One region of the Sulfobacillus thermosulfidooxidans genome, then DNA from elsewhere that is predicted to be linked to it. Evidence: riboswitches for the same ligand, from Rfam matches in the RefSeq annotation. Region 1 holds a riboswitch; each other region holds the start of a gene.
What was found. Region 1 has a riboswitch for S-adenosylmethionine ahead of AOA63_RS08260 (trans-sulfuration enzyme family protein). Riboswitches for the same ligand answer to the same signal wherever they lie in the genome.

Region 1 (7,653 bases):
GGAGACTCGCGAGTTTAAGTGATGTCGTGGTCTATGGGCCAGAATATCCCCGTACCAGTCTGGTGGCATTTAATATTGTTGGAATCCACCCTCATGACATTGCCCAGGTATTTGATTCGCGTGGTATCGCCATCCGTGCCGGCCATCATTGTGCGCAACCTCTCATGCATTGGCTTGATGTTGGCTCCACGGCACGCGCGAGCTTTTACTTGTACAATAGTGATCGTGATATCGATGAATTGGTCGATGCCATTGAGGCGACAAAGAGGTATTTTAAGCGATGAACTTAGATGAAATTTATCGGGAGACCATCTTAGATCATAATCAGTCGCCACGAAACTATGGTCATTTGGATCATCCCACAAAAGTTGTGGGTCTGCTCAATCCCACCTGTGGCGATCAAATTCAATTAGAGCTCTTGCTTCAAGATGGAAAAATTCAAGACATCCGTTTTAGTGGTCAAGGTTGCTCGATTAGTATGGCATCTGCATCCATGATGACCGAGGCTATTAAAGGCAAAACTATCGAAGAAGCCTTAGCCTTGACTTCCAATTTTAAAAATTTTGTGACCGGAGGCACTTCTAATATTCCCTTAGGGGATTTGGAAGCTCTGCACGGTGTTTCCCAATTTCCGAGCCGTGTCAAATGCGCAACTTTAGCACACAATGCATTTGAGAAGGCTATGGCCGAATCGAGTGAATAAGGTCTTGCCATTCTATAACACTTCAGGTCAACCTGTTTAAACGTTGAGTACCAAAACCAAAAAGGAGGGACTTTCATGGCTAGTAAACCCACAATAGTCAACGAAGAATATCAATATGGGTTTAACGACGGGGATGTTGGGGTTCTTAAGTTTGCTCGGGGTTTAAGCCGCGAAACGGTTGAAGAAATATCCCGGATCAAACAAGAACCCAAGTGGATGCTAGATTTCCGTCTACATGCGTTGGATGTGTTTTATAAAAAGCCAATGCAAAATTGGGGAGCTGATCTCAGCAAGCTCAATTTCGACGATATCATCTATTATGTTAAACCATCGGAAAATCAAGGTCGTACATGGGACGAAGTGCCACAGGCCATTAAAGACACCTTTGAACGCTTAGGCATTCCTGAAGCCGAACGCAAATTCTTAGCAGGCGTCTCTGCCCAGTATGAATCAGAGGTTGTCTATCACTCTATTCGCAAGGACTTGGAGGAAAAAGGCATTATTTTCCTCGATACGGATTCGGCATTGCGGGAATATCCGGATCTGGTGCGGGAATATTTTGGTACCGTCATCCCGCCCGAAGATAACAAATTTGCCGCGCTCAACTCGGCTGTCTGGTCTGGCGGCTCGTTCGTCTATATCCCGAAAGGGGTCAAAAGCGATATTCCCCTTCAGGCATATTTCCGCATTAACTCGGAGAACATGGGACAGTTTGAACGCACCTTGATCATCGCCGATGAAGATTCCTTTGGGCATTACGTCGAGGGCTGTACCGCTCCCAGTTACAATTCGGAATCATTGCACTCAGCTGTTGTGGAAATTATCGTCAAGGATGGCGCACGGATGCGCTATACCACAGTTCAAAACTGGGCGCCCAATGTTTATAACCTTGTGACGAAACGCGCTGTCGCCTATAGAAATGCGACTATGGAGTGGGTTGATGGTAACATTGGATCCAAAGCCACGATGAAATACCCTTCCGTATATTTAATGGGAGAAGGGGCAAGGGGTAGTGTTTTGTCCATTGCCGTGGCGGGCCGCAATCAACACCAGGATACGGGCGCCAAAATGATTCACATGGCACCCAATACCACTTCAACGATTGTCTCGAAGTCCATCAGCCAACATGGAGGGAAAACAACTTATCGGGGCCTGGTGCATTTCGATAAAACCGCTATCGGAGCCAAGTCTAATGTCAAATGTGACACGTTACTTATGGACAGCGAATCCGTCAATGATACCCTGCCCTATAGTGAAGTGGAAACCAGTCAGGCCGAGATGGAGCATGAAGCTACCGTCACCAAAGTCAGTGAGGAACAACTGTTCTATTTACAAGCTCGGGGTTTAACCGAAGAGGAAGCCACGCGCCTTATTATCCTCGGTTTCATTGAACCCTTCACACGCGAACTGCCCATGGAATTTGCGGTCGAGATGAATCGTCTCATCAAGTTTGAGATGGAAGGAGCAATTGGCTAATTGGCTAAGTGGGTTCGGGTAGCATCGGTTGAAGACCTGAAAGAGCAAAACCCCTTGCTGGTCGTATTGGATAACGAAGATGTTGCATTATATCGGGTGAAAGACCAATATTTCGCGACAGATGATTTGTGTTCGCATGCCGAGGCCTCGTTGGCTGAAGGTGATTTGAAAGGGTATTTAATTCATTGTCCTCGCCATGGCGGACAATTTGATGTCCGAACGGGCGAAGCCAAGCATTTTCCCGCTTATGCTCCCATTCGGACATATCCGGTCAAAGTTGAAGGAAATGATATTTTCATTGACACAGAACGAGAATAGGCGAAAATCTCGCCTATTCTTTTTGTGTGACCAACGAATCGGAAATACGCACGGCCGATGCCGCTTGAATCAAATCTAAAGCGATATCTTCGGGATCTTCTAATCCTACTGAAATCCGAACCATACTATCCGTAATCCCCATTTTGGCTCGTTCTTCGGGTGTTTGATTCCGGTGTGAAGCAATTAAAGGATACAGACATAAGGTATAGATATCCCCAACCGTTGTCGCTGAAGCGACGAGTTGAAGATGGTCCAAAAATCGAAACACGTCCTCTTTACCGCCGCCTAAGTCTAGGGTAACCACCGCCCCACCCAAATCCGCTGGCAACAGTCGTTCTGCCACCGTATGCGTCGGGTGATCTACAAATAAGGGATAGAAGACCCGGGTAAACATCTGGGATTCCTGTAAAATCCGGGCCAATTTGGCGGCATTGTGACACTGCCGTTCGAAACGAACGCCCAGCGTGCGGAGTCCCCGGTGAATCAACCATGCTTCAAAAGGACCTAATACCGCCCCGCGCAACTTTAAATATTGATGAAGACGATTATGATATTCTTCTCGCCCAAGAACAATACCGCCCATCGCATCTCCATGTCCACCCAAATATTTAGTTGCACTATGCACCACAAGATCAGCCCCCCATTCTAGAGGCCGCATGATGAGCGGTGTGGTAAAGGTGTTGTCCACGATAAGTTGAGCACCTAAACTATGAACTAAGCCAACAATTTGCGGAATATCCAATACTTTTAACAAGGGATTAGACAATGTTTCCATTAAAACCGTTCGCGGCTTGTGAAGCTGAAGAAGTTTCTGAAAATGAGAGAGGTCGGTAAAGTCTTCAATGACTACCTTCACCCCCATTTCACCCCACACGGTGCTTAACAGATTCAACGACGCGCCATACACATCTTGACTGACTAAGAGCGTATCCCCTGGTTCAACATGAGTGGCATATACAGCCGCATCAATGGCCGCCATTCCCGAAGCCGTCGCAATTCCGGTCTCGGCCCGTTCAAGTTGCTTCATAGCATCAACTAAAGCTTCCACATTGGGATTAGCATGACGGGCATAGGAAAAGCCCTCGATTTCTCCACCCATTAGTTGATCTAACATTTGGGCTGAGCGAGAACGATAACTGGTTGACGGAAAAATGGGTAACGCGGTAGGCTCGATGTCGCCTAGTGCAGGAGTTCCCGCATGAACTAATAATGTATTCCTTCGCCATTGTTGGCTCAAGGTAAACGCCTCCTCATGTTCATAAAAAATCCTCCCATCGAGGGAGGGGTGGCGATACCCGTTCCCTCTCATCTTGAAAGACTTTGTCTTTCAGGAATTAGCACCAACCAGACGATAATCATCTGGGGGTTGCCGGGCTTCATTGGGCCAGTCCCTCCGCCGCTCTCGATAAGAGGTTTTAACAATTGAATGCACTTTAACATATCTCGCCGGATTCAGCAATATGGCGATATGACTCACAAAAAAGTACTCAAAACGAGGGATGTGTTAACTAGATCAATGACGCGGCGTCACATGCAGGAGAATTCCATGATAAGCATTGTCTTTAGCCAAATATCAGGCCATTGTTCGTAATCGCACAAGGGACCGCACCTGGCTCCCCAGTGACCCATGGTCAGCCACTACTATCTTCAGTAGTTGAGTGATGTCGTCGTAATCACTTCCAAACTTGACACAACTATCGTCATGTTGCCGTGGACAGGGAAAGTCCAAACCAACCAGTAACCGCGTCAATTCGCTGCTCGCCAACCATGCTGCTATGTCTGCGGTAACCGACCGTCCATTTATAGTTATATAGTTCCTGAGCCCTGACGGAGACAGCTTAGCTATGGCGCAGAAGATATCTGCTCTCCCCCTCGTCTAGGATTCGCTATCCTCCTAAGCCAGTACTTGTACAGGGGGACGTCGACAACATAACGATCGCGTGGTACTGTGCAATGCTCCATTCCTTGGGATATTTTTCCGCTCGACTATCACCAATTTAATACTCGGGGAACGTTCACTGATTGATTCATTACCGCAGCACCTTACTTCTGGACTCAAGGAGCGGAGCAACAAGCGCTTTGTACAGCCACGGAGAAAGGGACATAATGGCAATTCCTGAAACAATAAACGGTGTCGTAATGCCCCATGCGCTGGCAACAAACCCTCCGGCTATCGCGCCAACAGGCATTCCTGACCATGCGATAAACCGGTACGCTCCGTTAATCGTGCCTATGCGGGCCTCGGGAATCTCATGCTGACGCATCGTGACCGTTATGATGTTCCATATGATGGTTGCTGCCCCCTGTCCGGCCATGGCCAAAAAAGCGATAGGGGCGAAACGAACCAATCCCAGGGTCAATTCCGATGCCCCGATAATAAAGTTGGCAACTGGAAGATACCTTGAGCGAAGAAACGAAGACTTACGACTTGTGATGCTAGATGCCAGGGTCGCACCCAGGGAACTGGCAGCGATCAATAGGCCGTAACCGGTGCTTCCCAAATGAAGCGTATGCTCCGCCAACAAAACGAGCAGTGCCGTAGTGCCTCCGCCAAAAAAGTTGTGTCCGAAAGACCCGAGAGCCAAGGTGCGAATTGATGCATGTTGCCAAAGCCATGTCATCCCGGACCTTAATTCTTGCAATACCCCCGAGAGGTTAGATCCATGCCGGTCGGCCTCTGGCACCCAAGCTCCTGGCAATCCCATGACAACGAGTCCACCCAATGCGTACAATAATGCGATGAGTGCCCACGTGCCGCTGCCAGAGAACCTGAACAATAGAGGAGCTGCAATTGGCCCCGCCAAGAAGGCAAATATCGTTAGGATAAGAGAAACTTTAGAATTAACTTCGGATAAACGCTCCTTAACGAATACAAGTCGAGGCATTATTTGCGCTAAGTTATCCATTATAACGTCCAAAAATCCCATAAGGAGGGCCGCGAAAAGAACCACTAGGAGAGTTTCTTTGCCCTCGCAGATAGCAAGGCCCATTGCCCCACTTATCGCGGAAAGACACAGAGCTCCGCCCAAAAACAGCCGTCGTTTGTGGACACGGTCGATGAGGACTCCAGATGGCAAGCCGAAAATTAACCACGGCACCCTCAAAACCGCTGTTGCCGCAGCTACCCCAACATCGGCGTTAGTAACGTTGGCCGCCATGATTGGTATTAATACCGTTCGCATTCCATCAGCAAGAGAACGCAGGGCCATCACAACATAGTATTTAATAGTCGATTCCTTGGAACGCTCCTTCATAGCGAAGACCCTACATCCAAAACCTGAATGATTCCCGTGATGGACTGACCCGATTGGGACACTAACCACAACAGGCAGTCGGTAACATCGCTAGGTTGTCGACTGGCTACATCGCGAAGAGCGTACATGGTACCAAAGTCTGCGCCTCCAAGCCATTCCGTCAATGCTTGAGCCACCTCACTATTAACCACGATTATGTTTTCTGGATAGATTTCCTGAAGCATCTTCCTCGTATTGGTATTGGCAAGGTCATTCTCCGTCGAGAGAAGCTTTAGACCTCATTGCCCCCCGCGTTAGCAGTCTCGCAATACCCGATACCAGCTCGTAGTCTTCTGAAAATCGGATAACCCACATTATGAGAATCCGGCGAACTTCTGCGTCTGCGTCAATCTCTTTCCCGACCGCGAGAGTTCTTAGTTATCGGGATTTCCACAGGGAGTCCGCACCATGACTTTGTTTTCGTCGTTCCAAGACTGAAAGCCGAGATAATCGGTGATAGCCGCATACAAGTATCAAACGGCTTGAGCGAGGTGAGTTCGTCCAGCCGACTTGTGTTATAGCGATCTCTCGAGTTATGCCATGGCAAATACCGGATCTCATAGGCAGCGTTTCCCACCGACCGTGGCGACATCTCATTATCCTAAGGCGTAGGTGCAAGATCAAGATATAGATCTCGTAACATGATAACCATTACAAAACCAATTGAAAAATTTTTTCAGGTTACTAATGGCACGGTTAGTCAGAGGCATGCTTAAACCGAGGTTCTGCCCACACCGTGTGGATTTCCTTCGGTTAAATCCCAAGCACACGGCAAAAGGCGTTGTGTGAGTAACGTCCATAGCCAGAGAGAGAATTGGCTTCAGCAGTGACGGAACGATTTGCAGTCGAGGCACCGTGAAGTAAGCGTCCGAAGATCGATGATAAAAGCTGCACACATAGTGTCAAATCCTTCAGATAATTAGTAGGCAAGGGACATCAACGAACGGGATAATGTGTTGGATCGTCAGGGTCAATGCCCCCTGGTATATTGTCATAACCAGTGCCGGAAAAAGACGTGAAATTCAGAAACCAATGCCAGGATTGTCAGTGTCTGCTCAGTGATAAGGTGATTTTCGAAACGGTTGGCGTTAAGAGAATTGTGGTATAAACCCATTAGGTGAGCGATAGTAAAAAATCCCCACTGCAAGTTGGTGATTCACCGATCTGAGATGGCATAGTAAAGAGGGGCTTTGAGCGAATCCGACATGGTCGGAGATCAGGGCCAAAAACTGCTAACCTTGATATAACTCACCCACTGTCCGGCTAAATTGGACGAGTTTTCGCCGCATGGCCTCCGATTCTTACGGTAAACCTGTACCATTACATGTATATCTTAATGAATGCCCGTGACACGGACCGAATCCGTGGTGGCAACAATGGCTTCAGAAGACTCAAACCTGTCGAATTGACCACATCCGTGAATGTCTTCCCCAGCCATAAATAACGGATCATCCACTATGGAGCCAGGAAATTGGCCTTCAACGCGTCGAAGGCCAAGGTGCCATTGACCTCATCAATAAATTGAGGGATCTGGCATAATTACTGGCTAGTTGTGGCGCTGCCCTACATTGGAGCTACGGACGGTTTTCGGAATTCTGAATATGGGATACCATTTGTGTCCGTGTAACTTGCGGTATGAAACCGCAATAACGGGGTGTTGGTGCGTTGGACTGACGGTTACGTAGACCGTCGACCCTCCAGGCACTCGTACCTGATGAGAACCTATCGTAAACATTACAGAGCTATCCGTGTTGAACACCATCATACCTTGGAATCCCGTCCCGGTATTCGCGGCCGCTCCAATAAACGAAACCTGCTTGGCGGGATGGGCATACGTTACCATCCAATGCTTTGCCGACGGCC
Region 2 (7,653 bases), 660 kb from region 1:
TTGACAACTTTTTAAATGCCGTCGAACGAACGTTAAAGGTGCCCGTAGACCGTGATTCAGGAATGATAACCTGGCAAGATCGCCACGTGCATGTAAAATCATTCCCCATTTCGGTGGATTTTGCAGCCATTCAACAATTGGTTGAGACACCCCGGATTCGCCGGTGGGTACGCGGCATTCGTCGTCACATTGAACACCGCGATCAAATTCTGGGCATCTCAGTAGATCGGGCCGACTATACGAAAGGCCTCCTGCCGCGTCTCGATGCCATAAAAGAATTCTACAGTCTATATCCTCAGTATCGTGAACGGGTAACCTATTTGCAAGTTGTGGTACCATCTCGCACTGAAGTCGCGGAATATCGGCGGTTTTATGATCGGGTGGCAAAAAAGACTCAAGAAGTTAATCAACTCTTTGCCACGTCATCATGGACCCCCATCATCACGCTACCGCACAGTATTGATCGGCCGCGTTTAATGGGCTTATTTCGGGCAGCAGATTTTGCTGTGGTCAGTTCCTTAGTCGATGGCATGAACCTCGTTGCTAAAGAATTTGTGGCCGCGCAGGTCGACAAACGTGGTGTGTTATTACTAAGTGAAACCACTGGGGCCGCGAACGAATTAGAAAACGAAGCGTTTCCCATCAACCCCTTAGATCCTGAAGGATTTGCCAACACGCTCCATGAAGCGTTATCCATTTCAGCTGATGAACGCGCTGCCCGAATCTCGACCATGCGGGCACATTTGATGAAGCATACCATCTATGACTGGATGGAAGACATTTTCCTCACATTAAAAATGGCAGCTCAGTCCTATGTGTAAATCTTTGCTAACGGTACCAATTCTCGCCAATATTTCACAACAGCATCACAGTCAAAGTTGGATATGGTTTTTAGACATTGACGGAACATTACTGGATATCGCTCCGACACCACAATCGGTCGAAGTCTCTCCGGAATTAGTGCAAGCATTGGCACGATTGACGCAGAATCAGCGGCACCGTGTCGCATTAGTGAGTGGACGGTCCTTGCAAGATATCGAGCAATTGTTTCCTATTAATGGATTAAGTAAAAGTGGAAACCACGGGGCCGAGTATCAATGGGCCAATGAATCATGGCTGCATGACTCGTCCCAGCGGTTTCTTTCTGTCCGGCCCCAGATCTTACAAAGGCTTATGTCTCTTTCGTCTCTTTTTCCAGGACTTTATATCGAAGACAAACAGTACTCGATTAGTGTGCACTACCGGCATGTCGACCATTCACAGCATCCGCAACTGGCCGAACAATTGCAACAGCGGTTAGCTTTTTCTCAGGATATTGTGATTTATCCCGCAAAACTGTGCTGGGAAATTCGTCCACAACCCGGGCCCACAAAGAAGGATGCTGTAATCACGTTATATCGCATTCTGTCCGCTGGACTGCCCCAGCCCATTTTGCCGATTATAATGGGCGATGACCGCACGGATGAAGATGCCTTTGGAGCGCTGGAGTCTGGGGTTACAGTTCATATCGGACAGAATGCGAGCCGCGCACGGTTTTGGCTGCCTTCTCCTCAGCATGTCCGAAAATTATTGGCAGAGATTAGTTCTCACCCTGAACTTTTGCTTTCCACGGATCCTGGCGCCGGAGGTACTCTATAATCGGTAATAATGGTTCCACTCGATTAAAGGACGGCACCAAATAAACCCCCTGAATGAGCGGCATAAGCTGCTCCATCAATTTCAAGGCCAAATCGATACCTAACGCTGTTCCGTCTTGAATATTCTCGAACTGTTCAAGAATGTTTTGCCCAATGATGATACCAGGCACTTCATTATGCAAATACACAGCTTGGCGGTAGGACACCAGGGGCATAACACCTAATAGCAAAGGCACTGGCAATCCTCCTAATTTGTCCAGAAACCTTTCGAGTTGCTCAGGTTGATAAATTGGTTGTGACATCACGAAATGGGCACCGGCCTCTAACTTTTCCCGAAACCGTTGTAATTCGTGATCCAAATCATCGGCATTAGGATTTACCCCAACACCGATATCAAACGCCGTATGACCCCCAATTTTTTGACCGAGAGCGTCCTGTCCCGCATTAAATGCATTCAGCACCTTGACTAATCCGATGGAATTGATGTCATAGACAGCCGTCGCATGCGCATAATCACCTAATCCCGGTGGATCCCCGGTTAAGGCCAGAACATTGCGAATGCCTAATGCATGGGCCCCTAAAAGATCACTCTGCAGGCCCATCAAATTTCTGTCCCGGGTGGTAAAATGCAATATGGTTTGCACTGGGAGATGTTCAGAGATCAAACGTGCTGTCGCTAAAGCACTCAACCTCACACGCGCCATGGGGCTGTCTCCGATATTAATACAATCGGCTCCATGCTCGGTTACAACGCGCGCTGAATCCAATAGTCGATGAGGATTCACACCACGCGGTGGATCTAATTCAACGCTAATGATAAATCGTTTGTAAAAAAACTGGGAAATTCCCTGGTCATGACTTTCACTATGACTAATCTCTAAAGACGCACTGGCATCGGTGATATCTCTCACCGAAGGTATGAGTTGAGGTTTTGAATCATGACTTAATGTCATTTGAAGCGCTCGAATATGCTCAGCAGTGGTCCCACAGCAGCCCCCAATGACATGGCATCCCGCTTCTCGTAGGGCAGAGGCAATCGTGGCCACATAGCGTGGCGTAGCAGGATAATGAACATGTCCCGCAACCAGACCAGGCTGACCGGCATTAGGATAAGCTGCCAAAGGAATACCTAGTTCCTTGGCCTTAGGTGCCATCCGAATAATGGCATCTAACAGGGGAGCTGGTCCGCTACCGCAATTTGCCCCCACTAAAGCCGGTAACCCACCTGGCAAAGATGCCATGGCTTCAATGGCTTCTTCAGGACTGAGCCCATAGCGCGTGGTCCCTTGTGGAGAAAAGGCAAAAGAAACGGCAATAGGCAGATTTGTCTCAGAACGAATGGCCTCAACCGCAGCACGCACAGTCGGTAAGTCGGACATGGTTTCAACGATAAATCCATCAACACCACCCGCTAGCAAGCCAGCAACCACCGGGCGAAAATATTCGAGTGCCTCTGCATAGGGTACGGAAGGCATCACCTGGGAATCAACGGGTTGGGCCAAAGGACCCACGACGCCAAGAATCCATGCTTCGCCGCCAAAAATATCACGAGCATGGCGGGCAATTTGAGCGGCCCGGCGATTTAACTCCACCACATCGGCGTCAATACCCAGCGCTGCGAGTTTATGTCCGTTAGCAGAAAACGTATGCGTTTCGATTAGTCGTGCTCCGGCTTCCAGATATTTCAGGTGTAAATTCATCAACACGTCGGGTTGGCGTAAGGGAACTAAGGGTAGAGCAATTGACTCTACCCCTTCATCCATTAAAGCGGTTCCGACAGCCCCGTCACCCAAAATCCAGCCCGCATCTTGCAGCACTTGGCTTAAGGTCTTCACTGCAACCCGTCCTCTTCACGGACCTCTTGTACTGCTTGCGCCATTACCCGCAACTTCTGCTCAGCTTCTTCCCAAGTCCGGGTTTTTAACCCGCAATCCGGATCAATTAACAAATTATCTAGGGGAACAATTTCTAATGCCCGGCGAATTCCCGCTTTGACTTCGTCAACGGACTCAATCCGGTGAGTATGCACGTCGACAACGCCTAAGGCTAGTTCCTTAGATTTTGGCCAACGATAACGACCCAATAAGTCAAGCAACGCAAAATGTTGATTAGCCGCTTCCAAATCTAATTGATCGACGGGCAAATCAAAGAGACCGGGTAAAATCGTCTCGAAATCCCCATAACAAATGTGACTGATTGTTTTAGCACGAAGTCCCTTGGTCACAATGGCCATTGCTTCGATCGCCAAATCTAACTCCTCAGGCCGTGTGGAAATAGCGGGCTCATCAATTTGAATATATTGAGCACCGGCATTCTCCAATGCCACCGCTTCTTCGTGCACTAAATGGGCCAAGTCCATAACCAACGAACGGCGATCGGGATAATACGCGTTAAATGACCAGTCGCAAATAGTATAAGGCCCTGTCAGCATTCCCTTCACGGGTTTATTCGTCATTTGCGAGGCCTTTTGCCATGATTTTACCGTCAGTCCAACAGAATCCCCTAGGGCCACCACATTTTCCACAATCGGCTTGCGATAGTACCGATTACCATATGAACGGACCGGCAACGATTCAGAAAATCCTTGCCAGTTCTCAGCGAAATAGGCGACCATATCGCCCCGTTCCATTTCACCGTGCACAAAAATGTCAATGCCTAATTCTTCCTGCAAAGCAATGACTTGGCGTGTTGCCTCCTCTTCGGCTTGTTGTAACTGTTCCAACGAAATTTGGCCCCGTCGAAATTGAGAACGTGCCGTAATCAACTTGCCAGGTTTCGGAAAACTTCCCACACTGGTGGTTAATAAATGTTTTGCCATCAAGGTCCGTCCTTTCTTTCCTTTAAGCGTTAATCAATGTCTTGATATCTTTAAGTAAACGGACCTTTTGCTCGGCCCTGTCGGGAGGCAAAAATTCCAGTCCACAATTCGGGTGAATCCACACTTTGCTAGCGCCTTGTCTGCGAATAATCGGCTCAAGATGATGCAAGACCTCACGAGGTTCTTCTAGCCGCACATTCCGTGCATCCAAAAGACCGACGCCTACGTCCATTGGTAGCGCCGTTTGAGATAAAACATCTAAAATACTGGGATCGCTGATTGCATCAAAATAAATACGTGAAAACGGCAACGCTGATAACCGTTCAAGCCACGGGCTTGACTTTCCCCAATATAGGGCAATCGATTGTTCTAAGGAAATACCGGGATCAAGTAAAGCTCGATAGGCTTCTTCGACTTGATTTTGAGAAAGCGTAGCGTTACGGGCCAAGGCCGGCTCATCCCACTGCAATTCAACAATGCCGGTATCCTCTAAATGCTTGACGGTTAACCGCATGACATCGATCAAATCGGCTAATAAAGCGTCTTGATTCGCATAACTTTTGTCTTCCGCCAGTTCGAGAAATGTAAACAGACCGGGTAAAGCCACTTTCACCGGCACTGGAGATCGTTTTGCCGCTTCCCGGGACCACGCCGCTAATGTTCCTCCTTGATATTGCAGGCGGCCAGTAATTAAAGGATGACGCACGTAAAAATTGTTGTCAAACAAACGAATTAATCCGGCACTTTGTACGTTATCCAAGTCTCGCACAACCGGGTCAAATAAGTCGTACCAGCGAATTTGTCCATCGGTTGTCCGGTCCAATTGCGCTTCAGCAGCGAGATCAACTACGCGGCCAATCACTTGGCTATAGGTGTCAAACAGTTGGCTCGGAGTCAACAGTCCTTTTTCGAATCGCTGAATGGCTGAACGTACGTTGGGCCCGGATCCCGCAGGAATTTTCGGATATGAGCCCATGACAGTCGTCTTCATTTTTCCAGTATCTCTCCTATCGTGCATGATTTGATACCGTGAATATCGGTTATCATGCTTGTCTCATCTTCTTAGGATCCGGCATGGTGCATTTATGCGCATGACCATAAAAAAAGCGCCTATCACGAGAAGAGGCGCAATGCTCTTCTCATCTTAAAGAATACAAAGTATTCTTCCGGAATTGGCACCCACCCTAAAGGGGTTGCCGGGCTTCATCGGGCCAGTCCCTCCGCCACTCTGGATAAGAAGTGTTCCTATAGAATTGATTAGCAAAATACCATGGCCTGTCCGTATGGTCAAGAGGACAAATGAAAAAATCTATAATTGCCATTTATTGCCATACGTGATAGGCTTCTATCTAGGAGGTGGTACGATGTCTTCTCCCGGGTCATCGGTTTCCAAGGATCGGCAACATGGCGGTTTGGTTACTAAATCTAAAAGGTCGCGGAGCCGTCTCATCCTGCGTCGTGTTTTCCTGCTCATTTTCATTCTTGGCGCCTTGATATTATGGCAACTAAGTTTCGTCATTAAAGAGCTGGGCAATCTCCAACATGAATTAGAAACATGGAAAACAACTCGGGCACTGCTGGGAGCATTTCTTACCTATGTGTTAGCCCAAATTTCCCATTCGGTTCATAGTCTCTGGGTCGATGTTTTTCATTAAGTGACGTCAGGCCCAGCCTAATAAAAAAGGGCTGCACGTTAAAGGGTGCGGCCCCATTGACTTAGTTGACAAAGAAGAATCTATGACCCATAGTTTAACGACGACCTAAACGCAGCAAGAATAGGAACAAATTGATGATATCCACTAACAGTGACACCGCCAGGACAATTGCTGTCCCATTAGTCGGTAATGCGCGACCCCGGTACCGCATAATCGAGAAATCAAGCAATAAATACCCCGTGAAAATAACCACACCAATCAAATTATATGCTCGCGAAGCAACGACTCCGAACATACTTGGTAAGAAAAACGATAGCAAACTCGTTATGATAAGCATCAATAAACCAAGAAACAATATCGGCGCCAATTTCGAAAAGTCCCAAGGAATCCATGACACTATGGCAGCGGACAACAACATGGCCACCAAAATAGCCCCTAGTGTCGTAATAAAAAGATGATTTTGGTACAAGATGGCATACCAAAGAATAGGGGCAATAGCAATTCCCAAACCAGCGGCTACAACAATGCCCCAAAACAACGCAGCCCCGGCATTAGCTTGATTACGCGAAACGAAAATCGTTCCTACCATTGCCGCAATGAATCCCATCCAAATTCCTAATGACCCCAAGCTAACTCCAAATAAACTCGCCAACATGAGAACGACTAATAATAAAGCCAAATATCCCAAGGTACGAGCCATTAAAGACCCTTTAATTCCATCAGCCACTGAGTAAGTATAAGGTGTCCGGTTATACATAGATCACTCACCTCCTGTACAATTTTGTCATACATCAAAAGTCAAGAAATGTCAAATAGTTAAAATGTGCTCTTCCGTACGAAGCGCTTGCAGACAACGCCATCTTCCGGGAAAATAGACCTGATGGTGAAAATGATACGTTGTTGCGTCTTATGGCTATTATTGCCACGGGCATCATGTTTTAAACGATAACGTCGCGTTTGAGAAAGAAGGCGTGATTGATGGCTGATCAAAATGATGGCATGTCTTTTGAAATTTTAGCCGCGAGCATTCGGGATATTCGTCATGATATCCCCCTTCTCCTATCGGTACTGGCAAACAAGTTTGAACAAGCGTTGCCCGAACGCGTACACGTCACACGTCATTCAGGGTTGTTCACCCGAGACAATTCCATTACGTCCATTACTCTCGAATTCGATAATGTCCATTACATGCTGAAGCACAAAGCCGGACGTCTGGAACCGCTACGGCAAAAAGTCGTGCACGATGTCGTGTTAAAGACAGAAACACTAAGTTTTGATGATTGGATTGCTGAGGTCTTGCAACAACTCATTCAAGAAAGTGATCATAATGAAAATATACGCAACATGCTCGATCGCTTTCTCACTTCGTAAACCTGTGACGCAGTTTATTTCAACAGCATGGAAAGGACGATAATAACGTGCCGGCACACGAATCTCGCGATTGGCATCTAGAAAGTCTAGCCGCTCACTCTGGAGTCGGACAGGACCGTCTCTATGGGGCCGTCAGCACACCAATTTATCAAACTGTCACATATCGGCATCC
Region 3 (7,653 bases), 1.5 Mb from region 1:
AAAAAAATTTAGGGACTTGCTGGGCAAGTCCCTCATGAATTGTTTGCGATCCTTATAGAGGTTCCAATAATCCATAATCTCCGTCGTGACGACGGTATAGCACATTGATACTGTCCGTTTCGGCGTTGGTAAAAGCGAAGAAATCGTGACCTAAAAGATCCATTTGTAAAAGCGCTTCATCCAATGTCATCGGTTTAACAGGGAACGTCTTCCGCCTGACCACATTCGGCAAATCCAGAGGCTCTGAAGCTTTTTGTAAATTCGCCTCTTGAATCAGTTTCCGGCGTTCCCGAGTCTTATATTTGCGATATTGCCGCTCAAGTTTATCAACCACCAAATCGATCGACGCATACATATCCGAATTGGATTCTTCAGCTCGCAATAAAAAGCCTTCGAGAGGAATGGTTACCTCAACGATTTTCCGCCCCTTCTCAACACTCAAGACCACATGCGCTGTCACATCTTGATGGTCGATGAACTTGGCCATCTTGTTCATTTTTTTCGTTACATAATCTTTTAAGGCATCCGTAATCTCCACGTTTTTCCCGCGAACGATAACATCCATCGCGTAACGCCCCTTTACGGCTTTGTGCCAATCTTGGATTAGACTGGTATATGTATTATAGCATGTGGGAAAAAACAGCAAAAAAGATCACAGAAGATTGCGGATACCGTAAATTGTGCATCTAACCAAAGTCACAGACTTTCTCACGACTTGTATTTAGATAGAAAAGCAGATGATGCCAGTCACTATTTATCCAGAATTTACACCGACAAAGCTCAGCTATAGCGCATGTGAAAAAAGGGCGGTCATCGCAAAGTTAAGCAGAATAGGGAAAGAACGATGATTATAATCCCGGAAGACAATACAGAAGCCGTTACAGAAGACCCCTTCAAAGAGGGGAAGAGATTATTACAAAGAAAAAGCTGGGATAACCCAGCTCATTCTCTTGTCGAGTCGATTCTTAGAGGCGAACGACGTTCGCAGCCTGCGGGCCGCGGTCACCCTCCACTACATCAAATTCGACACGCTCGCCTTCGTTGAGCGTACGGAAACCTTCGCCATTAATGGCCGTGTAATGCACAAACACGTCACCGCCGTCTTCACGCTCTAAGAATCCGTACCCTTTTTCTGCACTAAACCATTTGACACGTCCGGTCATGCTAAAATATGTCCCCTTTCTTAAAGCTGTCCTAAAGTCCAGGACAACCGCGTTCAATATAGCATCCCCTACCAAAAAAGTCAAACAATATCGTCCTCCACCATTCGTCACCGTTTTCCCCAAGGCTGGGGATTATTCCTTGTGGATTATGGGGATAAGTCTGTTGATAAAAGTATTATCAAGCTTTTTCGCTGGGGATATTTGGTCTGTTAATTGCGTCAGCGCCGTTGATAGCCCCGCGTTCAATCCGCCTTTGTACCTTATTTTGGTACATGCGCGAATCAGCAATAGACAGTAATTGTTCTACCCCCAGTCCGTCACTGGGATAATGAGCATAGCCAACAGAAATCCCCAGCCTTATGGGAACGGTGTCAAGTTGGCACTGGGCGACTTTAAGCTGAATGCGCTCCATGGCCGTTTGCGCCGCTTTTTGACTGGCCCGGCGTAATAAGAGAATAAATTCATCACCCCCATAACGGGCTAAAATGTCATGTTCACGAATTTCCAAACGCACCGTATCCACCACTAGCTGTAATAACCGATCCCCCATAAGATGCCCGTAGGTATCATTGACAAACTTGAGGTGATCCACATCAAAAAAGAGCACCGCAAAATCAGTTCCTTCTTCTTCAGCTAACCGCATTTCCCGGTCTAGCACCTCTTGAAAATAACGAAAATTATACAGGCCCGCCAATAACGGGTCCTTGGCTGACAAATGGCGAGTTTCGGCTAACAGATCGATTTTGCGGAGACTGACAGCCGCTTGCGTCGCCAAAATTTGGCCGAGGCGCAGGTCAGGCGGACCATATTGATGGGGTTCGGGATGAGCCACCACCATCAATCCGATCAAGAGACGATCCGTGACCATAGGTAGCAATAACACCGACCGCATGGCGCGAGGAATACGGGGATTCACAAATCGCCCCATCACGGTTTCTGCATCATCAATTAGTTCACTGGATCGGGATTCAATCGTCCACCCCGTGATACCCTCCGACGCCAAAACTTCTTCTTTGTATGGCGGAGGTTCATCGAAAGGATAATACACATGGACCCTGCGCACGGCCAGTCGATGAGGAATTTTCTGGTACATGACCAACACACTACTCGGGAAGGTTTCACGGATTCCTTTTTCCATGCTGCGGTAGACATCTTCCGGGGAGCCGGCCGTGGCGATTTCTTGAGCAACACGCACTGCAGTGAGCGTGTTTTTATGGGTCTTATAAAGATTGTATCCGAGACCTAAAAGTAGCGTAATCAATAAAAATGGGAAAAATGCCAAAATCGCACCAGGTGTATGATAAGCTTTTTGCAGCAGCACAAAAATTAAAATGAGCGGGGCCGATATCACCCAGCTCAACAAATCAAACAACAATCCTTCTCCAAACAATTGCCATGTCTTCGCACTATTATCCTGAATTAAATAATAAACCAGGACAAGCATATTATTAATGAACAAAAAGGTAAGAGAAAACATAGTGGCTTGTACCCACAAGGGAGAAAAGCGGTGAAAGACCGAAGCTCCCGCCAAAACACTAACAGAAAAAATACTCCAACTAGCCAGCGAGCGAATCCCCTTAAATCCCTTGATCCACCCGAGCATCTGTCCTATTGACCCTGCGACAACAGCCGGAATGGTGCCACCGATAAGAAATACGGAGAAATAACCGGCATTGACCAAAGTGATGGAGCCTTGTCCCAGTTTAATAGGCCACAGCGTGGACGCCGCCACCATGATGGCCCCCACGATGACGACACCCCAAATATGCGGTGCCCATCTAAGTCCATGAACAAGGATTAAAACCGGGCCCAAAACCGTTAAAAGCCATAAGTACACTTGGATAAGGGATATCCGTCGCAGCATGCAGAGTTCCTTTCTTATTTCAAACGAACAGTGCTGTTTATGGCAAAATTATTTGGCTATATATTCGTGAAATATCACCAGATTCCTGCAAATCATCTCCATTCACTGATAATATCGCAGCCAAGAAAAAGCATCATTAGCCTATTGAGCGAATCATCACGGGCTCACTATGCCGTAACAGTGATTTTAAGGTGGCAAGAGGCACATACGGGTTCATGTGAGTTAAATCGATCCATATAATCACATCATGGCGGCACATATCTAATACTTGTCCTTTATCAAGACGAGAAGGTGTTACGATAATAAAAGGGAATCGGCGTTCAAGCCGCTTGGCGATTGCCAAGGTTTGATCGCTCGATCCCCCATCCACAATAAGAATTTCCATGTCCCAACGTTGCCAAGCAGCATCTTCCCAGACTTCACTCAAATCGGATACCGCACGTTCCAAAATATTCTCTTGATCGCGCACATACAACACTACCGTGATCGCAGCCGGCACAAGTCCAGGCCATGGCAAAATTCGCGAATATACCCACTCTAATGCCACCACTGCACCGTAAAGCGATAGTGCTAAACCAAGAGCTCCCCACCAGGTCACAGGACATTCTCCTTTCCACATTCTGTCCCATTATACGAGCAGTCTGTGGAAATCATGCCCATGCTTACCGTCTAGGATTGACCTGGGCTTTGGCTAACAACGCATCAACGCGGTTAACTTGTTCCCATGGCAATGCGACATCGGTACGACCAAAGTGGCCGTATGCGGCCGTTTGCAAATAGATAGGACGCCGCAGATCCAAATCTTCAATAATTCCTAAGGGGCGCAAGTCAAAGACCTGACGGACAATATCCGCTAAGACATCATCGGGTAAACGTCCTGTACCAAAAGTATCCACCATCACGGAAATGGGCTGAGCCACTCCAATAGCATAAGCGATTTGAATTTCCGCTTTATCAGCTAACTGGGCAGCTACCAAATTTTTTGCCACCCAACGGGCCGCATACGATGCAGAACGGTCCACTTTAGTCGGATCTTTGCCGGAAAAGGCCCCGCCCCCATGGCGGGCATAGCCTCCATAGGTATCAACAATAATTTTTCTGCCGGTCAGTCCGGAATCACCATGCGGTCCGCCAATCACAAAGCGACCGGTGGGATTGATTAAAATCCGCGTGTGCGATAAGTCCCAATCGGGAGCAACCACGGGTTTGACCACTTCTTCGATAACGGCTTCCGTAACCGTTTGTAAACTCACTGAACTTTGATGCTGGGTGGAAATCAAAACGGTATCAATGCCAACAGGTTTATCGTTTTCGTAGCGTACCGTCACCTGGGTTTTGCCATCCGGCCACAAAAACGGCACGCGTTCAGATTTTCGCACTTCCGCTAGACGGTATGACAAACGGTGGGCAAGAGAAATCGGTAGTGGCATTAACTCAGGGGTTTCATTACACGCGAATCCAAAGACCATGCCTTGATCCCCTGCGCCGATTAATGCACGCGCATCATCTGAGCCTTCGCGGATTTCCAAAGCCTGGTTGACGCCCATGGCAATATCGGGAGATTGTTCGTCAATAGAGGTCAACACCGAAACCGTATCCGCGTCGAAACCCATTTTGGCGCGCGTATAACCAATGGCGCGGATCGTTTCTCGCACCGTCCGCGGAATATCGACATACGTGGTTGTGGAAATCTCTCCAACCACGAGAGCCATTCCCGTGGTAACGACCGTTTCCGCGGCAACACGCGCCACTGGGTCTTCCGCGAGAATGTTATCTAAAATAGCATCGGAGATCTGATCAGCAATTTTATCGGGATGCCCTTCGGTGACCGATTCCGACGTAAAAAGAAAATTGCGCCCCAATTACGTGCCTCCTTCTTCATGCCCTTATACACAAAAAATCCCCTTCAGAGAGAAGAGGTTCGGCTGCATCTCTCATCCGTCCCCAAAAAAGGGGTCGGGATTGGCACCGTGGCAATAATTTGCCGGTTGCCGGGCTTCATCGGGCCTGTCCCTCCGCCGCTCTCGATAAGAGCATAATGATTAATTGTCTTTCCGAGTATATAGTCTGACTTTCTTTGTGTCAACTAGAAAAATACCAAAAGGTCTGCTCTTTAGGTAGCATGTGCGCTATCGCTAAAGCCTATCCCACTCACGTCATGGGGAGAATACCGTGGGTTACACGCATGGGGATTTTAAGTCCATAGAGGTGAAATCACGAGTTCTCGCCGGGGGCGCAATAGGTCCCCCGGCTCTCAGTCCTGGATATCATGTTATCCCGGACGATTCGTGAGGAATTTTTGGCGAGTAGCTTCCCCACCGCGAAGATGACGCTCGGCTTTGTTGAATTCTAAGACTTTTTTGACTTCATTGGCCAATTTTTGGTTAACTTTTGGCAATCGTTCGGTGACGTCTTTGTGGACAGTACTTTTCGAGACGCCAAATACTCTGGCTGTATCTCGCACGGTTGCCCCGTTGTTTAAAATGTAGTTTCCGATGTCCACAACACGTTGCCAGATATGATCCTTCACATTTCCGGCCCCTTTCTCCCCCCGAACTTGGTAGAGTATATGGCCGCAAAAAAAATAAATGCCAGAGCAAAGATTCCTGCTCTGGCATTTCATGGGATGGTCAGGATGAAGGATGGAGATATCCTTCCGGATTGGTTGCCATTGATCCGTGATACACATCAAAGTCTAAATGGGATCCCGGTTGATGGCTATAAATACTACTGCCTCCTACCGTCCCAATAATCTGTCCTTGTTTCACCATTTCGCCCGCTTTGACGTTCGCACTACCAAGATGACCGTAGACCGTCTCATATTGGTCGCCATCCTTGATAGTGACCGACAACCCTTGATGGTTCACATTTTCGACCTGGGTGACCACTCCGCCCCAAGCGGCGTGAACCGGCGTTCCTGCCTTGGCCGAAATCGTGATACCGGGGTTGTAATACCATTCATTTAACGCGCCCGAATATTGCCACCCAAAAGGATTCGATATAGCCCCATTGACCGGCATCATTAAAGGCGCTGCCGTGCTACTGGCTTGCGATTTAAGCTGGGCCCCATGATTTTTGGCCGTAGAAGAGGGTGAGTGCGCTACTGGCACGGTAACAGGATGGGCAGACCGGTGTGTCAAAGCCAATGTTAAAAGACCGCCACCCAACACTGCAACGCCGCCAATAATACCGACCAGGGTGAGACGACGATTCGCCATTCGTTTGTTCCTCCACTCTTTATGCACTTGGCAACCGAGGATTCATATCCTCTTAATTCCAGTGTGCCCAGGAACTCCCAATTCAAACCCGGTTAGTAAGTGACGGTAACTAGAGGCGTCCCTACATCTACTTGTTCGGCGTGCCAGTATGTGTTGTAATTCAAGGCCACTTGAATATTAACGGGATGACCTTGTAAGCTGTCATGCTGGGCAATGAATCCGCTATCCCCCGCCACCGAAACATACTGAGGCGTTTCGATTCCATTTACTTTCTTAGCACCAATGGCCTGAAACGCCTGGTTAATGACCTGGTTCTCTTGAGCCTGGGACAAGTTCTCGGGTAAGGTGCCTTGAAGCGTAAACGCCAGATGTAAGGGCCCATAACGCGATAAGACGTGACGGACCAAACCAAGGCTTTCATTTAATCCTTCAAAGCCTTGACTCCCTACCCGGTCAACGACCACGTATGTGGCTCCAGAGGATAGACGTTCGGCGATGAGTTCGCTGGAGAATCCCGCAACATGCTGCCTGATTGATGCCTTTTGATATCCCGTGCCTTGTTCGAACTGCACGGTTCCCCGTATGTGCGTTTGATCGGATAAGTGACGAACGATATCGACAAGATTTTGTTGACTTTGCGACCGTGGCAATTGGACCCAACCGTTAATGCTAAATCCTTGGGGATGGGCTTTGGTAGCTTGAAAAGCCGTCATGACCGGGGACAATGCGGCCGCCCTAACACTCGCTCCCATCCACAACACAAATCCAATCCCAGCAATCCACAATCCATTACGTATCCCGTTTTTCACTTTTAACCCCCCTGGCAACGAATCTCTACCAGATTGTTCCACCAAACGCTTTTTTTCATACATCGAACCAAAAAAGCCCTTGCCGATTAACGACAAGGGCTTGTTTTAGAAGATGAAAAGTACGGGACTTGAGTGAAGCCTACAGATAGGCTAGTGCGTCATGGCCGTAGGATGACCGGCTAGCTTAAGCCGATTTTCCGCACGGGCCAATGCGCGTTTCGCCCGAATCAAATCGATATTGGGTTCAGCTTTGCCGATCGTCTCCAAGGCGCGCTGGCGAGCCTTTTCTGCACGGGCCACATCGATTTCCGAAGCGCGCTCAGCTGAATCGGCCAAGACCACAGTGGTGGTATCCCCGACTTCCAGGAAACCCCCACCAATCGTAAATTGCTCGGTTTTGCCATTTTCCGGATATACCGTAATGATGTGGGGAACCAAGGGCGTAATGAGTTGCATGTGATGCGCCAAAATCCCGATTTCCCCTTCAGTGGAGCGGACAATGATATACGTTACCGGTCCTTCGAAGAGCGTCCGTTCCGGGGTCACAATCTTCAACTGATAGGTGGTTGCCATACTATCCCCCCAACCCTAAAGGGTCT

Region 2: another riboswitch for S-adenosylmethionine. It lies ahead of AOA63_RS05150 (synthase); the one in region 1 lies ahead of AOA63_RS08260 (trans-sulfuration enzyme family protein).
Region 3: another riboswitch for S-adenosylmethionine. It lies ahead of metK (methionine adenosyltransferase); the one in region 1 lies ahead of AOA63_RS08260 (trans-sulfuration enzyme family protein).

Annotation. Positions count from the first base shown of each region.
Region 1 covers NZ_LGRO01000001.1:1,634,281-1,641,933, forward strand. Annotated here, with positions in the region: gene AOA63_RS08240 (cysteine desulfurase) at 1-284, shown strand, start outside; gene sufU (Fe-S cluster assembly sulfur transfer protein SufU) at 281-703, shown strand; gene sufB (Fe-S cluster assembly protein SufB) at 779-2,179, shown strand; gene AOA63_RS08255 (non-heme iron oxygenase ferredoxin subunit) at 2,180-2,497, shown strand; gene AOA63_RS08260 (trans-sulfuration enzyme family protein) at 2,511-3,734, opposite strand; SAM riboswitch class I at 3,800-3,909, opposite strand; gene AOA63_RS08265 (MFS transporter) at 4,528-5,751, opposite strand; gene AOA63_RS08270 (hypothetical protein) at 5,748-5,942, opposite strand; gene AOA63_RS20360 (hypothetical protein) at 7,124-7,246, opposite strand; gene AOA63_RS08275 (hypothetical protein) at 7,337-7,653, opposite strand, start outside.
Region 2 covers NZ_LGRO01000001.1:975,386-983,038, reverse strand. Annotated here, with positions in the region: gene AOA63_RS05170 (alpha,alpha-trehalose-phosphate synthase (UDP-forming)) at 1-821, shown strand, start outside; gene otsB (trehalose-phosphatase) at 814-1,638, shown strand; gene AOA63_RS05160 (bifunctional homocysteine S-methyltransferase/methylenetetrahydrofolate reductase) at 1,580-3,472, opposite strand; gene AOA63_RS05155 (methionine synthase) at 3,469-4,455, opposite strand; gene AOA63_RS05150 (synthase) at 4,478-5,446, opposite strand; SAM riboswitch class I at 5,592-5,694, opposite strand; gene AOA63_RS05145 (hypothetical protein) at 5,820-6,110, shown strand; gene AOA63_RS05140 (Bax inhibitor-1 family protein) at 6,205-6,867, opposite strand; gene AOA63_RS05135 (hypothetical protein) at 7,089-7,481, shown strand; gene AOA63_RS05130 (trans-sulfuration enzyme family protein) at 7,529-7,653, shown strand, end outside.
Region 3 covers NZ_LGRO01000001.1:3,172,797-3,180,449, reverse strand. Annotated here, with positions in the region: gene hpf (ribosome hibernation-promoting factor, HPF/YfiA family) at 53-565, opposite strand; gene AOA63_RS15485 (cold shock domain-containing protein) at 966-1,163, opposite strand; gene AOA63_RS15480 (sensor domain-containing diguanylate cyclase) at 1,342-3,027, opposite strand; gene AOA63_RS15475 (glycosyltransferase) at 3,164-3,625, opposite strand; gene metK (methionine adenosyltransferase) at 3,690-4,889, opposite strand; SAM riboswitch class I at 4,959-5,061, opposite strand; gene spoIIID (sporulation transcriptional regulator SpoIIID) at 5,300-5,557, opposite strand; gene AOA63_RS15460 (M23 family metallopeptidase) at 5,658-6,245, opposite strand; gene AOA63_RS15455 (YwmB family TATA-box binding protein) at 6,338-7,054, opposite strand; gene atpC (ATP synthase F1 subunit epsilon) at 7,205-7,627, opposite strand; gene atpD (F0F1 ATP synthase subunit beta) at 7,643-7,653, opposite strand, start outside.